Regions from separate parts of the Nocardia sp. NBC_00508 genome, predicted to be linked through region 1. Evidence: riboswitches for the same ligand, from Rfam matches in the RefSeq annotation. Region 1 holds a riboswitch; the other holds the start of a gene.
What was found. Region 1 has a riboswitch for cobalamin ahead of metE (5-methyltetrahydropteroyltriglutamate--homocysteine S-methyltransferase). Riboswitches for the same ligand answer to the same signal wherever they lie in the genome.
Positions count from the first base shown of each region.

Region 2: another riboswitch for cobalamin. It lies ahead of OHA40_RS18080 (CbtB domain-containing protein); the one in region 1 lies ahead of metE (5-methyltetrahydropteroyltriglutamate--homocysteine S-methyltransferase).

Region 1 is NZ_CP107852.1:5,617,550-5,625,210, forward strand. Features, by position in the region: gene OHA40_RS25065 (bifunctional 2-methylcitrate synthase/citrate synthase) at 1-89, shown strand, start outside; gene OHA40_RS25070 (nuclear transport factor 2 family protein) at 208-579, shown strand; gene OHA40_RS25075 (hypothetical protein) at 586-1,449, opposite strand; gene metE (5-methyltetrahydropteroyltriglutamate--homocysteine S-methyltransferase) at 1,907-4,177, opposite strand; cobalamin riboswitch at 4,325-4,555, opposite strand; gene OHA40_RS25085 (hypothetical protein) at 4,956-5,189, shown strand; gene OHA40_RS25090 (MerR family transcriptional regulator) at 5,360-5,614, opposite strand; gene OHA40_RS25095 (Hsp20/alpha crystallin family protein) at 5,864-6,283, shown strand; gene OHA40_RS25100 (hypothetical protein) at 6,322-6,600, shown strand; gene OHA40_RS25105 (hypothetical protein) at 6,954-7,181, shown strand; gene OHA40_RS25110 (serine hydrolase) at 7,445-7,657, shown strand.
Region 2 is NZ_CP107852.1:4,070,199-4,077,859, forward strand. Features, by position in the region: gene OHA40_RS18040 (ABC transporter ATP-binding protein) at 151-1,053, shown strand; gene OHA40_RS18045 (ABC transporter permease) at 1,050-1,913, shown strand; gene OHA40_RS18050 (TetR/AcrR family transcriptional regulator) at 1,983-2,612, opposite strand; gene OHA40_RS18055 (FMN-dependent NADH-azoreductase) at 2,719-3,366, shown strand; gene OHA40_RS18060 (DMT family transporter) at 3,368-3,688, shown strand; gene OHA40_RS18065 (OsmC family peroxiredoxin) at 4,035-4,475, shown strand; gene OHA40_RS18070 (hypothetical protein) at 4,535-5,017, opposite strand; gene OHA40_RS18075 (CbtA family protein) at 5,054-5,845, opposite strand; gene OHA40_RS18080 (CbtB domain-containing protein) at 5,836-6,030, opposite strand; cobalamin riboswitch at 6,061-6,211, opposite strand; gene mhuD (mycobilin-forming heme oxygenase MhuD) at 6,363-6,677, opposite strand; gene OHA40_RS18090 (alpha/beta fold hydrolase) at 6,736-7,485, shown strand; gene OHA40_RS18095 (dihydrofolate reductase family protein) at 7,546-7,661, shown strand, end outside.

The DNA.
Region 1 (7,661 bases):
TCATCGAGCAGGCGGCATCGAACACGTTGATCCGGCCGCTGTCGGAGTACACCGGCGTGCCGCAGCGGAAGCTGGCCGTCAGCCACTGAACGGAGCGACCTGCCCCCGGCGGGCAGGGGAAACCCCGATTCTCTTCCCTACCGAGCAATTGCTTGGTTGAATCGTGGGTGCACCCCGCCCGGCGGTAGCAGGAAGTGAGCCACGCGAATGCCGAGTCCCGACGAACTCGTCCGTGCGATGTGCCGAAGCTGGTCCGACCCCGATCCCGACCGGATCAGCGCCTACTTCGCGGAAGACGCCGTTTACCACAATATTCCGATGGAACCCATCGTCGGCCGCGCTGCCATCCGCGACTTCATCGCCGGCTTCCTGACCACCTTCGACGCCATCGACTTCGACATCCACCACCAGATCGCATCCGGCAGCGTGGTCATGAACGAACGCACCGACACCCTGCGCTCCGCAGGCCGCGCGACCCCACTCCCGGTCATGGGCTTCTTCGAGGTCACCGATGGTGCCATCACCACCTGGCGCGACTACTTCGACATGGCGGTCATCAACCGAGCCTTCGGACTGTAGAGCGGGTCAGTCGAACAGGTCGTTCTCGGATTCGGCGGTGGCGGCTTTGCGGGTCCAGGATTCGAGTCGGTCGAGATCGGTGCAAGAGATGATTTCGGCCCGTGTCTTGTCCGGGACAGCGATTCCGCGTGCTTCGAGGACCATGAGGAGGGTCCGCACCGCCTCCTCGGCGCGGCCTTGTGCGACGTACTTGCGGGCGAAGTCGCTCTGGTAGTCGTACTTGAAGGTAGACGTCATGAGTTCCTCCAGTCGGTGCCGGGCTGTCTTCGACAGAGCCGCGACAACAAGGTCATAGTACATTTTCGCGCGCTCGTCGTCGGTGCTCTGCAATCCGGCGAGAAACGCCTCGAACACCCGATCCGCGTCCGGGCCGTCCGCGTGTGCGAGTGCGGAGAGGACGGCTCGTTCGGGCAGCGTTCGAGCTTCGCCCAGATCGGTCACGGTAGGCACCACGTCCGGTCCGAGCACCAATGGGCGGAGCACGAGGCCCGGGTGACCGAATTCGATCGGCTTCCGGCACCAAGTGGCAACCCGTGCATCCGGGCTGACGACCATCAAGAAGACCGGGCATTCCAGGCGGGCACGCAAGGTGCTCACATAGACCGGCCACGCCCACTGCCGGGATCGGTCGCGGCCGAGTTGGACTTCCAGGACGATGCCGACCACGGCGGTCCCGCTGGCGTCCGTGAGCACCAGTGCGGTGTCACCCCGGAACTCGTTGGGCCCGACATCGGTGAAATCGCATGACGCCGCACGCACTTGCGCATACGCGGGTAGTGGTATGCCGAAGGCATCGGTGATCAACCCGGCCGCTAGGTGCGGTTGCGACCGGAACATCTCTACGAGCACCTCGTGCTGCTGCGTCGGCATGGCAATGGAAACTACACGGCCACACTGACATTCGTTGAAGCGGAAATTCGTCGCGATTATTGGGAACCGAATCGGGCGTGCGCGCGTCGAAGTAGGGCAAGAGGGGAAAGACCGAGTCGGAGAAGACGTGCGAGGAGGGGTATGCCGATGGAGCGTTGTTCCGGGTGTCACACGGCGTGGCGGAAGGCGATGCGGACGCGGGCGGGGGTTGTGCCGATGACGCGGCGGGAGGAGCCGTGTGAGCGGTATACGTCCCGGCGGCGACGGCATCCACGGCCGGAACCGGAATCCGGTTGAGCCCGTAGTGGACTGGCTCGCGCAGTCCGGGGAATCGGTCAGGATCGGGGCGAGAGGGCAACCAGGGGACGGCATGTAGTGCGGCCGGTCGGGCGTGCGTGAGTCGGCGCCCCCTTCGTCAGGGGGAAGGGGGCGCCGATCATCGCTCAGGAGGACGCGTTCACCGGACGGCCGCCGCGGCGGCGACCATATTGCGCAGCGCGGCTTCCACTTCGGCGGGGCCCCTGGTCTTCAATCCGCAGTCGGGATTGACCCAGAGCCGTTCGGCCGGAACGGCTTTCAGCGCAGCGCGCAGCGACGTGGTGATCTCCTCCACGCTGGGCACCCGCGGCGAGTGGATGTCGTACACGCCGGGACCGACGCCGAGGTCGAAGCCCGCCGCGTTGAGGTCGTCGAGCACCTCCATACGCGAGCGCGCGGCCTCGATCGACGTGACGTCGGCGTCCAGCCCCGCGATAGCGTCGATCACCTCGCCGAACTCCGAGTAGCACAGGTGCGTGTGGATCTGCGTGGCATCCGACACACCGGAGGTCGCGAGCCGGAACGACCGCACAGACCACTCCAGGTACGCGGGCTGGTCGTCCGCACGCAGCGGAAGCAGTTCGCGCAGAGCCGGCTCGTCGACCTGGACGATCCGGATGCCCGCAGACTGCAGATCCACGGTCTCGTCCCGGATCGCCAGCGCCACCTGATGGGCGGACTCCTCCAGCGGTTGGTCGTCGCGGACGAACGACCACGCGAGAATGGTCACCGGGCCGGTCAGCATGCCCTTGACCGGCTTGTCGGTGAGCGACTGCGCGTAGCCGATCCACTCGACGGTCATCGGTTCCCGCCGTGCCACGTCCCCGAACAGGATCGGCGGCCGCACGCAGCGGGTGCCGTACGACTGCACCCACCCCTGCTCGGTGGCCGCGAAACCGTCGAGCTGCTCGGCGAAGTACTGCACCATGTCATTGCGCTCCGGCTCGCCGTGCACCAGCACGTCCAGCCCCAGTTCCTCCTGGAGCGCGACGACGTCCGCGATCTCGGCGCGCATCCGGCGCACGTATTCCGCCTGATCGATCTCGCCCTTGCGCAGCGCGGCCCGCGCCAACCGGATCGCGGAGGTCTGCGGATAGGAACCGATCGTCGTAGTCGGCAGCGCGGGCAGCCGCAAACGATCCTGTTGCAGCTCACGGCGCTGCTCGGCGGGAGCGCGGCGCACGGCGTCCGGCCCGAGTGCGGCCAGACGGGCGCGCACCTGCGGATCGTTCAGACGCGGATCCGACCGCCGCGCCGCGAGTGCCGCCCGCACCGCGGCCAATTCGGCGCCGATCGCCTCCGGGCCCTCGCGCAAGCCGGTCGCGAGCAGGCGCACCTCCGCGACCTTCTCCGACCCGAAAGCCAGCCACCACCGCAGCCGCTCGTCCAACCGCGTCTCCGCGGCCAGCGTGTACGGCACGTGCAGCAACGAGCACGAGCTCGAAACCGCCACGTGCCCAGCGGATCCCAGCAAGGTGCCGAGGGTGGCGAGGGCACGGTCGAGGTCGGTGCGCCACACGTTGCGTCCGTCCACCACTCCGGCGACGACGAGCTTGCCCGCCAGGGCGGGCACCGCAGCCACCGCGGAAACGTCTGTGCCGGAGGTGAAGTCGACGGCGACGGCCTCGATCCCAGTATTCGCCAGCGCGGTGAGCGCGGCACCTGGATCACCGAAGTAGGTCGCGACGAGGATCGCGGGACGATCGGCCGCCTCGGCCAGTTCGCCGTAGGTGGCCTGCACCAGGTCGATCTCCTCCGCCGTGAGGTCGGTGACCAGCACGGGTTCGTCGATCTGCACCCACTCGGCCCCCGCGGCGGCCAGCCGGCGCAGCAACTCCCGATAGAGCGGAAGCAGCTCGAGCAGCCGGGTCAGCGCGGTGCCGCCGGTCGCCTTCGCCAGCTTCAGGAAGGTGATCGGGCCGACCACCACCGGCCGCGCGGGCACGCCCAGCTCGAGCGCCTCCCGCAGTTCCTCCAGCAGCTTCTCCGGGTGCAGCGAGAACGCGGTGTCCGGGCCGATTTCCGGCACCAGATAGTGATAGTTGGTGTCGAACCATTTGGTCATCTCCAACGGTTCGACCGTGTCGGTGCCGCGCGCGGCGGCGAAGTACCGATCCAGCGGATCGGCGATCCCGGCGACCCGAGGCGGCAACGCGCCGAGCAGGACGGCGGTGTCGAGTATCTGGTCGTAATAGGAAAAGGTCCCGACGGGGATCGAGTCCAGGCCCGCGGCGAGCAATTCGGTGAGCTGAGCTCGCCGCAGATCACTTGCCACGGCGTGCAACTTCTCGGCGTCGATCCCGCCTGCCCAGTAGGCTTCCGTGGCTCGTTTGAGCTCGCGCCGCGGCCCCACCCGAGGTAGCCCGAGAACCGTTGCGGTGAACGGCTTTTGCTGTGAAACAGTCACGATGTTTCTCCATTGCTGAGGACGAAAGCCATCGCCATACGGGCAGGCGGAGGACCTTATGACATGCCGGAGATATTCCCGGCCGAGGAGCCCGACACGTCAGCTGGTGATCCGCACGCCCAATCCACGAGGCGGTGGCCGCCGGGTACGGCGTACCCGGCACGGCTGGCAGGTCTTCGGACTCGCGGGCACCGGCCGAGGGACGTACCGGCGTGCTCCGGTGTTCCCGATGACCGACCTACTGGCCGTCGCTTCCCAAGTCACGAAGCCTTCCGGCTCGGTGAACTCAGTGCCTGGTGACGGCGGTCGTTCCTGCATACCGCTGCGGGACAGTCCCGGATTCCCACCGGGTTCCCTCTCGCCCGCCGTAACGTCGCCGCACGGACGGGCTCGACTCCGTCGCGCGACGTCGGGGCTCCATCTCGCCGCGCGCTGGTGAACCAGCTGCTCCTTCAGCATAGGCCCCGCAGCCGCGGGCGCGCGTAACCGGCCCGGCCTGGCCATGTCACCCTTATCTGGATCAGCCTCCGGTGGGGGACGCGGGTTGCTGCCGCGGCATCGACGGTAGGCCACAACGGCGCTCTCAACGCAACATCTGATTTCGTGAGCACATGGGTAACTCCATGTAATTGGCGCGACGGCCTTTGCCTACGGCACCGGCGAGCAGCGCGACACCTGGCGCGCCCTGATCGCCTCACTGGAGGGCATGCTGCAATTGCACCGGCACAAGTCCGGCGCGCTGGTCGATTTGGGGGACTATCTCTAGCAGCGCACCGGCGGCATGATCGGCAGTCGGTCGCAGCTGATCCGCGGCACCGCGATCCTGGCCATCGACGATGGCAGCGAGAAAGTTACCCGCGCCCTGCTCGACGACATTCCCATCGACTACGCCGCCACCAGCAGTACCCCACCACGCCGGCGCGCCATCTCGTGCAGCGCCGCCAGCCGCATCCGGCAGCTCCTGACCGAACTCGGTGAGCACTGCCAGCTGGCCGAAGGGCCTACCGAATGCTGAGGTGAGCACCAAATTGTCCAGATAACAACCCCTACGGCGAGGTCGAGCTCAACATGAACACCCGGCTCGCTCTCGGCGGATGAGTGGTCCTGGCAAGAGGGCTGACGGGACGATGAAGCAGTCCATGCGCGGGGCGGCGGATCGGTTCCCGCCTGGCCGCGCGCCCAGTGTTACTGCGGGTTGTGGTGGTGTAGTCGGTCGAGTTCCGCGTTGAGCGCGGCGTTGGTGTGGCGCAGTTCGGTGTTGGCGTCTTCGAGGTCGAGGATGCGGGCGATCGCGGCGAGGTTGACCCCTTGCGCGGTCAGGGCGGCGATGCGCGCGAGCCGCGCCAGGTCGTCGTCGCTGTAGCGGCGGGTGCCGCCGGTGCTGCGGGCTGGTGTGACCAGTCCGTGCTGCTCGTACAAGCGCAGCGAATGCATTCCCATCCCGGCCAGTTCGGCGGCCACCGAGATCCCGTACACCGCCTGCGCCGGGCCGGGCCGGTGACCGTGCCCCGTCGGGTGGTCCTCGTATCGATCCGACAGCATTCGACTCCTTCTCTCTGCCATCTCCAGATTACCTCCGTAGGATGCTTGCGCTCATCTCGGCAGAGTGCTAAAAAAATCTATGTCAGATGACACAAGTTATCTGAGTTCCCTTCGATCGAGAATGGAGTGAAGTAGGAGGTGGCGACCATGCTGATGCGCACCGATCCGTTCCGGGATCTGGATCGTTTGACACAGCAGGTGTTCGGCACGCCGGCCCGTCCGGCGGTGATGCCGATGGACGCCTGGCGCGAGGGAGACGAGTTCTTCGTCGAACTCGACCTGCCCGGCATCGACCCGGACTCGCTGGATCTGGATATCGAACGCAACGTGGTGACTGTGCGGGCCTCGCGCCCGGAACTGGACCCCGAGCGTTCGATGATCGCCGCGGAGCGCACCCGTGGGGTGTTCAGCCGCCAGTTGTTCCTGGGGGAGAACCTCGACACCGACGCGATCCGCGCCGACTACCGCGACGGGGTGCTGCGCCTGGTGATCCCGGTCGCGGAGAAGGCCAAGCCCCGCAAGATCGAGATCAGCCGCCACGACGAACGCGAGGCCATCAACGCCTGACCCGGCAGCCTCACGCGAGTCCTGTGATGATGCCCGCGATGAGGTGCGCGACCGGTCACGCTGCGACCGAGCCCGGCGAGCTGTCGGGCCTGGATGCCCGGCTGCTGGGGTTGGACCCCGATCTCGAGGAACTGTTCGCCGAGATCGACCAGGTCTTGCGCGAAGCCCGGGATCGGTGGAGGTCCCCGCCACCGCGCGGACCTCGCGCACCCTGGCCACGGCAGGGCGCGCGGCGCCGGGAGGGCGGACCGCCCAGCTGCACGGACGCCGACCGGGCGTTGGGCCGGCTCGCCAGCGCGGCCCGCCCCCGGCGCTGAGAGCCTCGGTGCGGTATCCGATGACGAGTGAGAGCGAGGTGATGCCCGTCGAAGACAACGAAGACCACACGAAACCGTTCTCGCACAGAAGTGTTTTCGCGATATACGGGCCGGCGGCCGGGCCTGGTTCCTGCACACCGGCACCCGGACGTCAGGACACCCCGTCCGGCGCGTGCACAGCCACTGTCGTGGCACAGCAGCGGGCACGGCGCGCCGCCCCTCGCGGGAGCACCGGCACAGGTTCATGTTGTCCCTGCCGCCGACGGGTGGGCCCGGTCAGCATGAGGCTTCCGGGCTCACCCGGCCTTTCGCCGGATCGGCCACCCGATGGCATTCGAGGGAAGGAGACCGCCGTGACCGCCACCTGGACCACCACCCCCGCAGGCAGCGACTTCGACCGCGTCGGCCAGAACGTTCCCGTCCGGGACAGCGACCTCGACATCGGCCTGGGCACCACCACGCTGCACCCACTCGCCGAGGCCCTGCGCGCAGCGATCGAGACTGCCGACCTCACCGACCGTATCGATCAAGCCTTGATCACCCCACACGATGATGACGACTACGACTACCCCGCCTGCTGACCACAGCACCCGGACCCGCACTACCTACCGGCCGACCCCGCTATGGCCAGGCGCGACCGGCATAAGCCAGGCAGCCAGGGGGCCGGATCTCGATATCGACGCCGTGCCGGTATCAGTCGGCGCCTGCTACACGCGCCGACCCGGCGCCGACGAAGTCATCGTGAGACTCGTACGCGGTTTTCCGCGCTCAACATCCAGGCCCTGGCCCGCCGATCATCGACGGAACGCTGACCTTCGAACAAGCATGCGCCTGGGACCCGGTCATCAATCCACTCGAGACGCAGCCACCACAGTGGCCGCCGGGCACGGAACACCTGTACCACAGCGTGACTTTCGGTCATCTGGTTGGCGAGATCGGGCGCCGGGTCTCCGGCGGTCCTGATCCGCGATCACCATCAGCAGCGGTGTCGGAGACACGCGACGCAGGAACGCTTCCGGTGCGTAGGACTGGAACTTGTCGACGCTGGAGAGGGTGAGGAG
Region 2 (7,661 bases), 1.5 Mb from region 1:
TATTTCACGGATATCGCGCCATCGGCATCCGGAATGCGCGCTGGGCGCGGACGGAATTCCGCGGCGGCGCCGCGATAGTTCTCGATACGTACGCCGAACATCGCTCGGCGACGGATGCCAAGGCCAGGGTCTGCGGCGGATTCTCGGTGCATGACAGATTCGATCGTGGTCACCCGAGGGTTGACCAAACGCTACGGCGACCACACCGCGGTCTCCGGTGTCAGCATGAGCGTCGCGTCGGGCGAGATCTACGGGTTCCTCGGCCCGAACGGCGCGGGCAAGACCACCACGCTGCGCATGCTGGTCGGGCTGATCCGTCCCAGCGCGGGCGCGGCCACGGTGGCGGGGCGCAGTCCGGGTGATCCGGCGGTGGTCCGCCGGATCGGTGTACTCATCGAGGGCCCCGGTTTCTATCCCTACCTCTCCGGCCGGGACAACCTGCGGGTCCTGGCGAAGTACCGCGGACTCGGCCGAACCGAAGTGGCGGATGCACTACACCGGATCGGCCTGGCGTCCCGCGCCGACGACAAATTCCGCACCTACTCGCTGGGCATGAAACAGCGGCTCGGTGTGGGCGCCGCGCTGCTGGGCAGTCCTGATCTGCTCATCCTGGACGAGCCGACCAACGGCCTGGATCCGGCGGGTATGGCCGAAATGCGGGAGCTGATCACGGATCTGGCCGCCGAGGGCCACACTGTGCTGCTGTCCAGCCACATGCTCAGCGAGGTGCAGGAGATCTGCGACCGCGTCGGCGTGATCTCGCACGGCACGCTGCTCGCCGAAGCGACGGTCGCGGAGTTGCGCGGGGCCTCGTCGCTGCTGCTGCGGGCCGAGCCGCTGGAGGTGGCGTTGCCCGTAGTGCGTCGGCTGGTCGGCGAGCGTTCGGCGTTACCGACCGCGAGCGGTATCAGGATCGAGTCGGACGCCGTCTCCGCGCCCGCGGTGGCGCGTGCCGTTGTGGCGTCGGGCGCGGATCTGCTGGAACTGCGGGTCGACGAGAAATCCCTGGAGGAAGTGTTCTTCGAGATGACACGACTGGAGGCGGTGCGATGAACCGGTTGGTGCTGCGTGATCTGGTGGCGAGCACGAAAGCGGAAATGCTGCGGCTGCGCAAGTGGCCCGCGTTCTGGATACTCCTGGGCACGTGGATTCTGCTGAATCTCACGTTCGCATACCTGTTCAACTACTTGGCGTATACCTCGGGCGAATCCGGCCGAATGTCCAATGGGCTGCCTCGCCAGGCGCTGCTGCAGCAGATGTTGCCCGTCGCGGTCCCCGAAGTGTTCACGCAGGGGATGGCGATGTTCGGCGGCGCGCTGATGCTCATCCTCGGCGCGCTGACCGTCGGCAGCGGATATGGCTGGGGGACCTGGAAAACCGTGTTCACACAGCGCCCTTCGCGGGTGTCCACGGTCGCCGCGGTAGTGGTGAGTCTCGCGGTCGTGGTGGTGGGGCTGGTGTGCGTGGCGTTCGTTGCGGATATCGCGATCGCCGGACTGGTCGCGGTATCGGAGTCACAGCCGCTCACGCCGCCTTCGCTGGACCGGGCGCTGCTCGGAATCCTCACCGGAATAGTGATTCTGGGAATGTGGACGCTGGCGGGTGCGCTCATCGGCGCGATCGCTCGTGGTCCCGCGCTCGCCGTCGGGCTCGGCTTGGTCTGGGTGCTCGTGGTGGAGAACCTGCTGCGCGGCGTGGCGGGCATTTTCCCGCCGATCGAGGTCATCACCGATCATCTACCCGGCACGGCGGCGGGGTCGCTGGCCGGGGCGATGCGCACGGTCGACGGACCGGCTACGCCGGGTGTGCTCGAAGTGCTTTCGCGAAACGAATCTCTGGTCGTGCTGGTGAGCTACCTGGTGCTTTTCGCGGGTGGCACGATCTGGCTGATGCGCGGACGCGATCTGGTGTGATCAAGAGGGTGTCGAAGCCGTTGGCGGAGAGCGTCCGTCAACGGCTTTCGGTCATGTCCGCGTCTCGGGTCACTCTCGCTTCGCCGGTTGCGCATCACCGAGCACAGCTTCCGCGATGGTGCGGAGCGCGTCGGTGATCTGTTCGGAGTCGAGCCCGCGCTCGCGCTGCTTTCGATAGACCTCCGCTGCCAGCAGCGCGAGCAGTGGGTCGACCATAGCGTCCGGCTCGCGAATTTCCGCCGCCACCAATAGCGCTCGCACATGCGCGTACCAGAACCCGTACGCGCCGGTCGCGAACCGTGCTCCGCCGATTTCCGCGCCGAGCACCAGATGCGCGTGCGCGTCCAGCAATTCGACCATCGCGGCGTAGAACGCGGCCAGTCGCTCTGCCGGTGATGCTCCGGGGCCGAGCGGGGGAGGTCCGGCGAGCAATTTCTCCTGTAGGGCGCGCTCGTGCTCGTCGAGCAGGGCAACGGCGATCGAGTTGGTATCCGGATAGCGGCGATACAGGGTGCCGCGCCCAACGCCCGCAGCCTTCGCTATGTCGTCCATCGTCACCGCGCGTGGGTCCCGGGTGGCGAACAGTTCGGCCGCCGCCGTCAGCACTTTGGCCCGGTTGCGTGCCGCGTCCGCGCGTTCGTGCGGGCCTGCCTGCCGGCCGGAGCCGGTGCCGGCGAGCAGATCGGATCGGGGTTCCATGCCGCGACTGTAGCCGACTTCGAATTAACTGGACAATACGTCCATTTAGTCCTAGGGTCGCTTCAGCTGAATCGGACACCATGTCCATTTAATCGGAGGTTTGACCATGACCACCCTGTTGCACCTCGATGCCACCGCCCGGCGGCGGTCGATCAGCCGGGAGTTGAGCGCCGCGTTCGCCGATGCCTGGCGCGAGCGACACCCGGAGGGCGGCTACCGCTACCGTGATCTCGCGGCCGACCCCGTGCCCTTCATCGGAGAGGCGTGGACCGAATTGTGTGCCGCGGTGCTGGCCCTGCCACGCACGGATCCGGAGCGGCTCGGCGAATTGGTCCGCACCTCCGCGCAGGCCGCCGCGTGGGAGATCGTCGCGCCGCTGCTCACCGAACTGCTGGCGGCGGACGTCGTCCTGATCGGGACGCCGATGTACAACTATTCGATCCCGGCCTCGCTCAAAGCGTGGCTGGATCAGGTGACCTTCCCGCGAATGTCGTTGGGACACCGGCGCTTCGTCGTGACGTCGGCACGCGGCGGCGCATACTCGCCCGGCGCGCCCAAAGCAGCCTATGACTATCAGGAACGTTTTCTGCGCGATTTCTTCGCAGGCCATTTCGCCGTCATCGACACGGTTTTCGTCCACGCGGAACTAGCCAATTCCCGCGAGGATCCGGCACTCGCGGATCGGCGGGCCGAGCACGACGAGTCCTACGCCCGGGCGCTGGTGACAGCGCGCGATCTGGCCGCGGAGTACTGAGATGAACTGGGTAGTCCTCGGCATCGCCGGGCTGGTAGAGATCGTCTGGTCGCAGAGCATCAAACCGACCGAGAACTTCACCAGACTCGTGCCCACGCTGATCTGCTTCGCGCTCGGCGTCACCGCGGTGTACCTGCTGTCCCGCGCTATGCAGACGCTACCGGTGGGGACCGCCTACGCGGTGTTCACCGGCATCGGGGCGCTCGGCGCGATCGTCCTCGGCATCGTCCTGCACAAGGACCCGTTCAGCGCGGGGCGCATACTCGCGCTCGCGTTGATCCTCGGCGGCATCGTGCTGGCCCGGATTACGAACCCGGAGTGAGCGAACGGTTCGGCGGACGGTTCAGGCGCTGGATTGGTGCCCGGCGGGATGTCTCCCGTCGCCGCCGGGACCTTCTGTCGGTCCAGGTGGGCGTTTCGGCGCGCCACGGATTGCCCAGAGGTGAGTGGATCTTCGGCCGCGTGTGGTGCGTACCTGGTCGGGCGTTGGGCGGCATACCTCGATGTGCTTGGTGCGTATGGGTTTCCGGTGCGCCGCCCTGCCGTCGCGGCGCGCGTGTGAATAGGCCGCCGGGACGAAAGTGATCGGCGAACTGGTGGGCCGGAGCGAAGCGGCCGGGGTAGGTTTTTTGCTGAATCGTCAAACGATCATCGGCGAAAGGACCGTGATGCCCACACGTACCGCGCGTACCGCCTGGACCGGCACCCTGCAGGAGGGTTCGGGACAGGTCGAGCTGGCCAGTTCGGGGGTCGGCAAGTACGACGTGTCGTTCCCCAAGCGTTCCGCCGAGGAGGCCGACGGCACCACCAGCCCGGAGGAACTGATCGCGGCCGCGCATTCCTCCTGCTACGCGATGGCGCTCTCGGCGCAGATCGGCAACGCGGGCGGTGCGCCGGAGAGCCTGGACGTCACCGCCGACGTGACCCTCGGCCCCGACCCGGCGGGCGGCTTCCGGATCACCGGAATCAAGCTGACCGTCCGCGGTCGCGTCTCCGGCATCGACGCCGACGGCTTCCAGGCCGCCGCCGAGGCCGCCAAGGCGGGCTGCCCGGTCAGCAAAGCACTGGCGGGCGTCGACCACATCACCCTCGACGCGGCCCTCGCGTAGTTCGCGCAAACGCTTGCTCCCCGCACACTCGGTGACGTGTGCGGGGAGCTTGCGACAAATCAGCGCTTGTGGAAGTAGCGGCGGGCGGGGCGGGTGTAGAGCGCGGGAATCGCGATGAGAACGGCGGCTACGTGAACTGCGCGGAAGACACCGAGCGATACGGATGCGGGGGTCAGGTCGGCGAACAGGTCGCGGAGTTCCTTCGCCGAGATGGCCTCGGCCAGCGGCTCGATGATCAGCGAGAGCAGACCGAACCCGCCGATGCCCACGGTGATCACCAGACGCGCCCAACGGTCGCCGCGGGTCACGCGCACCGCGACGGCCAGTACCGCCAGGTAGATCGCCAACCGCATGCCGAATCCGGTCGCCAAGTCCGCCGGGTCGGCCTCGTCGAACGCGAGCGCTGCCCGCACGATCGCTTCGGCGATGCCCGCGAGCAAAGCGACGACCAGCGCGGAGAACGCGACGCGAACCGGGCGTGGTGGCGCGGAGACAGGGGCGTGCAGAGGGGCGGGCCGGGAAGAAAAGGCAGTGCCGGTCATGTGACCGACACTGCCTCAGCTAATTCCGGACGCGAATCAGTCCGCGGTAGCGGCCGTTACCCGTACCGGAGTATCGGTTCGCGTCGCGAATTCGGTGAGTGCCGCGAAGCCCAGGGCCAGGCACACCCACAGCGTCGCGGTCTCGGCCAGTGACGCCACCCGGAACTCCCACAGCAGGCTGGCCGGGAAATCCGCATTCACCTCGTTCACACCGGGCAGCAGGATGTAGCCGAGCCCGGTCACCAAGACGAACGCGGCCACACCGCCGATCAGCCGGACCGTGGACAGTTGTGCACGCAACACGGTGAACACCGCCACCGCGGCGCCGACCGCCACGATGCCGAGCAGCACCGCCGCCAGCCACAGCAGGGTGCGCTCGTCGATGGTTTCGGGATCACCCACCGCGGGCGGATTGGCCGGGTACTTGAAGAACGGCACCGCGACGATCGCGGCCCAGCCCGCCGCGCCCAGCGCCAGCGCGAGCCGCGGCCCGGACAGCGTGGTGTAGCGCCGCGCGACATGCGCGACCGAGGCGTAGATGGCGCCGAGCGCGAGCCCGGCCAGCCCGAGCGCGAGGAACTGCCCGAACTTCTGGCCGGTGCGGCTCACCAGTGGTTCTTCCTCGTCGCCGTGCGAATGCCCGCCCGACGGTTCGGCGGGTTCGCCGTGCGTGTGTTCGGCGGCGGAGCCCGCTTCTTCGATGGCGATCGCGGCGTCCACCTTGGGTTCGCCGACGAAGTAACCGACCGTCGCGGCCAGCAGCCCGGCGATGAGACCGGCCAGCAGGCCGCGTAGCAGCAGTGTTCCGAGTGAACCGATCAGTGGCACGGGAGCCCTAGCAGGTGGCGTCCGTCGTGCATCAACTCGTGCAGGTACATCCCGCTGCGCGAGATGGCGCCCTGATCGAATCCGACCAGGTAGAGGGTGAGTAGTGCGAGAAGAACGACACCAACCGTGACGAGCACGGTGGCCAGGGAATCGGTTGCCCGGCTGGGTGAATGCGCGATAGCCATTCGAGTCCTCCTTGGGATACGCGTCCCGTCGGGTAGTGACGCGACGGTGCCGGTGTCTGGCTGTCCGGCACCGGACTCGGTGCATGGAACACAGTGGCGCGACCGCTCCGGAATCTCACCGGATTACCGCGTCACCCTCGCGTTTGTCCTTCGAACTGTGACACCCGCACACACCCGGCGTCAACTATGTCCTGCGCGGCGGTACCACGGCCTCGGGCAAGTCGCCGGGCAGGCAGGAACCTGCCCGGCGAAGGCACCCAGGACCGCGACGCGAGCGACGCGCCCGGAGGCAGCAGTGTGCGCAAGGGCCCCGGGAGCGCTGCCCATCGGACTCAGTTCGCGGGCTTCCCCGCGACGTCGAGGACGACTTCGAACTCGAGCAGCGAAGCCCCGGTCGCGACCGGCTTCTGGCGCTCGCCCGCATGCGCTTCGCGTGCGGGCCCGTCCCGCCAGGCGGCGAAGGACTCTTCTGAATCCCACTGGGTGACAACGAAATACCGGTTCTCTCCGGCGACGGGGCGCAGCAACTGGAAGCCGAGGAAGCCGGGCGAGTTCTCGACCGCGTGCGCACGGTGGGCGAATCGCTTCTCCAGCTCGGGGCCCGCGCCCTCGGGAACCTCGATCGCGTTGATCTTCACAACAGCCATGCGTCCAAGCTAGCGGTTGCCACCGAGCAGGCGCTCGGTGCCTCGTATTGTCGAACCGATGTTGCACGACGAAGGCGGAGCGGGCGCGCCGATCCTGCTGCTGCACGGACTGATGGGCAGCGCGCGCACGTGGCGCGATCAGCTGGACTGGCTGCGCGAACACGGCCACGTCTACACCTTCGACGCCGCGGGGCATGGCAGGCCCGCGCCGGCGGAATTGACCACCGAGGCATTCGTCGACGACCTTGCCACCGGCACGGCGGAGATCACCGAGCCGATGGTGGTGATCGGACATTCGATGGGCGCGCTGCACGGGTGGGTGTTCGCCGCGACCCACCCCGAGCGGGTCCGAGCACTGGTGATCGAGGACATCGCGCCGGATTTCACCGGCCGCACCGCCGCGCACTGGGCCGCGATGATCGAGGCATGGCCCGAGCCGTTTCCCGACGACGAAGCCGTGCTTTCCTTCTTCGGACCGGTGGCCGGACAGTACTTCCTGAACTCGTTCCAGCGCGGACCGGAGGGATACCGGCTGCATGGTTCGGTCACCACGTTCCGTGACATCTCCGAGGAATGGGGGACGCGCGACTTCTGGTGGCAATGGCATGCCGTGCGCGTGCCTGCCCTGCTGCTGGAGGGCGAGCACAGCATCACCCCGCCGGGACAGATGCGGCGGATGGCCGCCGCGCATCCGGAAGCCGATTACGCCTTGGTTCCCGGTACGGGACATCTCGTGCACGATGACCAGCCACAGCGTTACCGGGCGGAGGTCGAACGCTTCCTCAGGCGCGTGCTCGGCGGTGGGTGACCGCGGACGTGCTATCTTCTTAACCACTGCAAGTGGAGTACTTCAAATGGAGTGATTTTAATGCGAGAACTCGTCTACTACGTCGCCATCAGCCTCGACGGCCGGATCGCGGGGCCGAAGGGGGAATTCGACTTCTTCTTCGCCCCACTGGCCGACGAGGAGCGTTCCGCCGCATA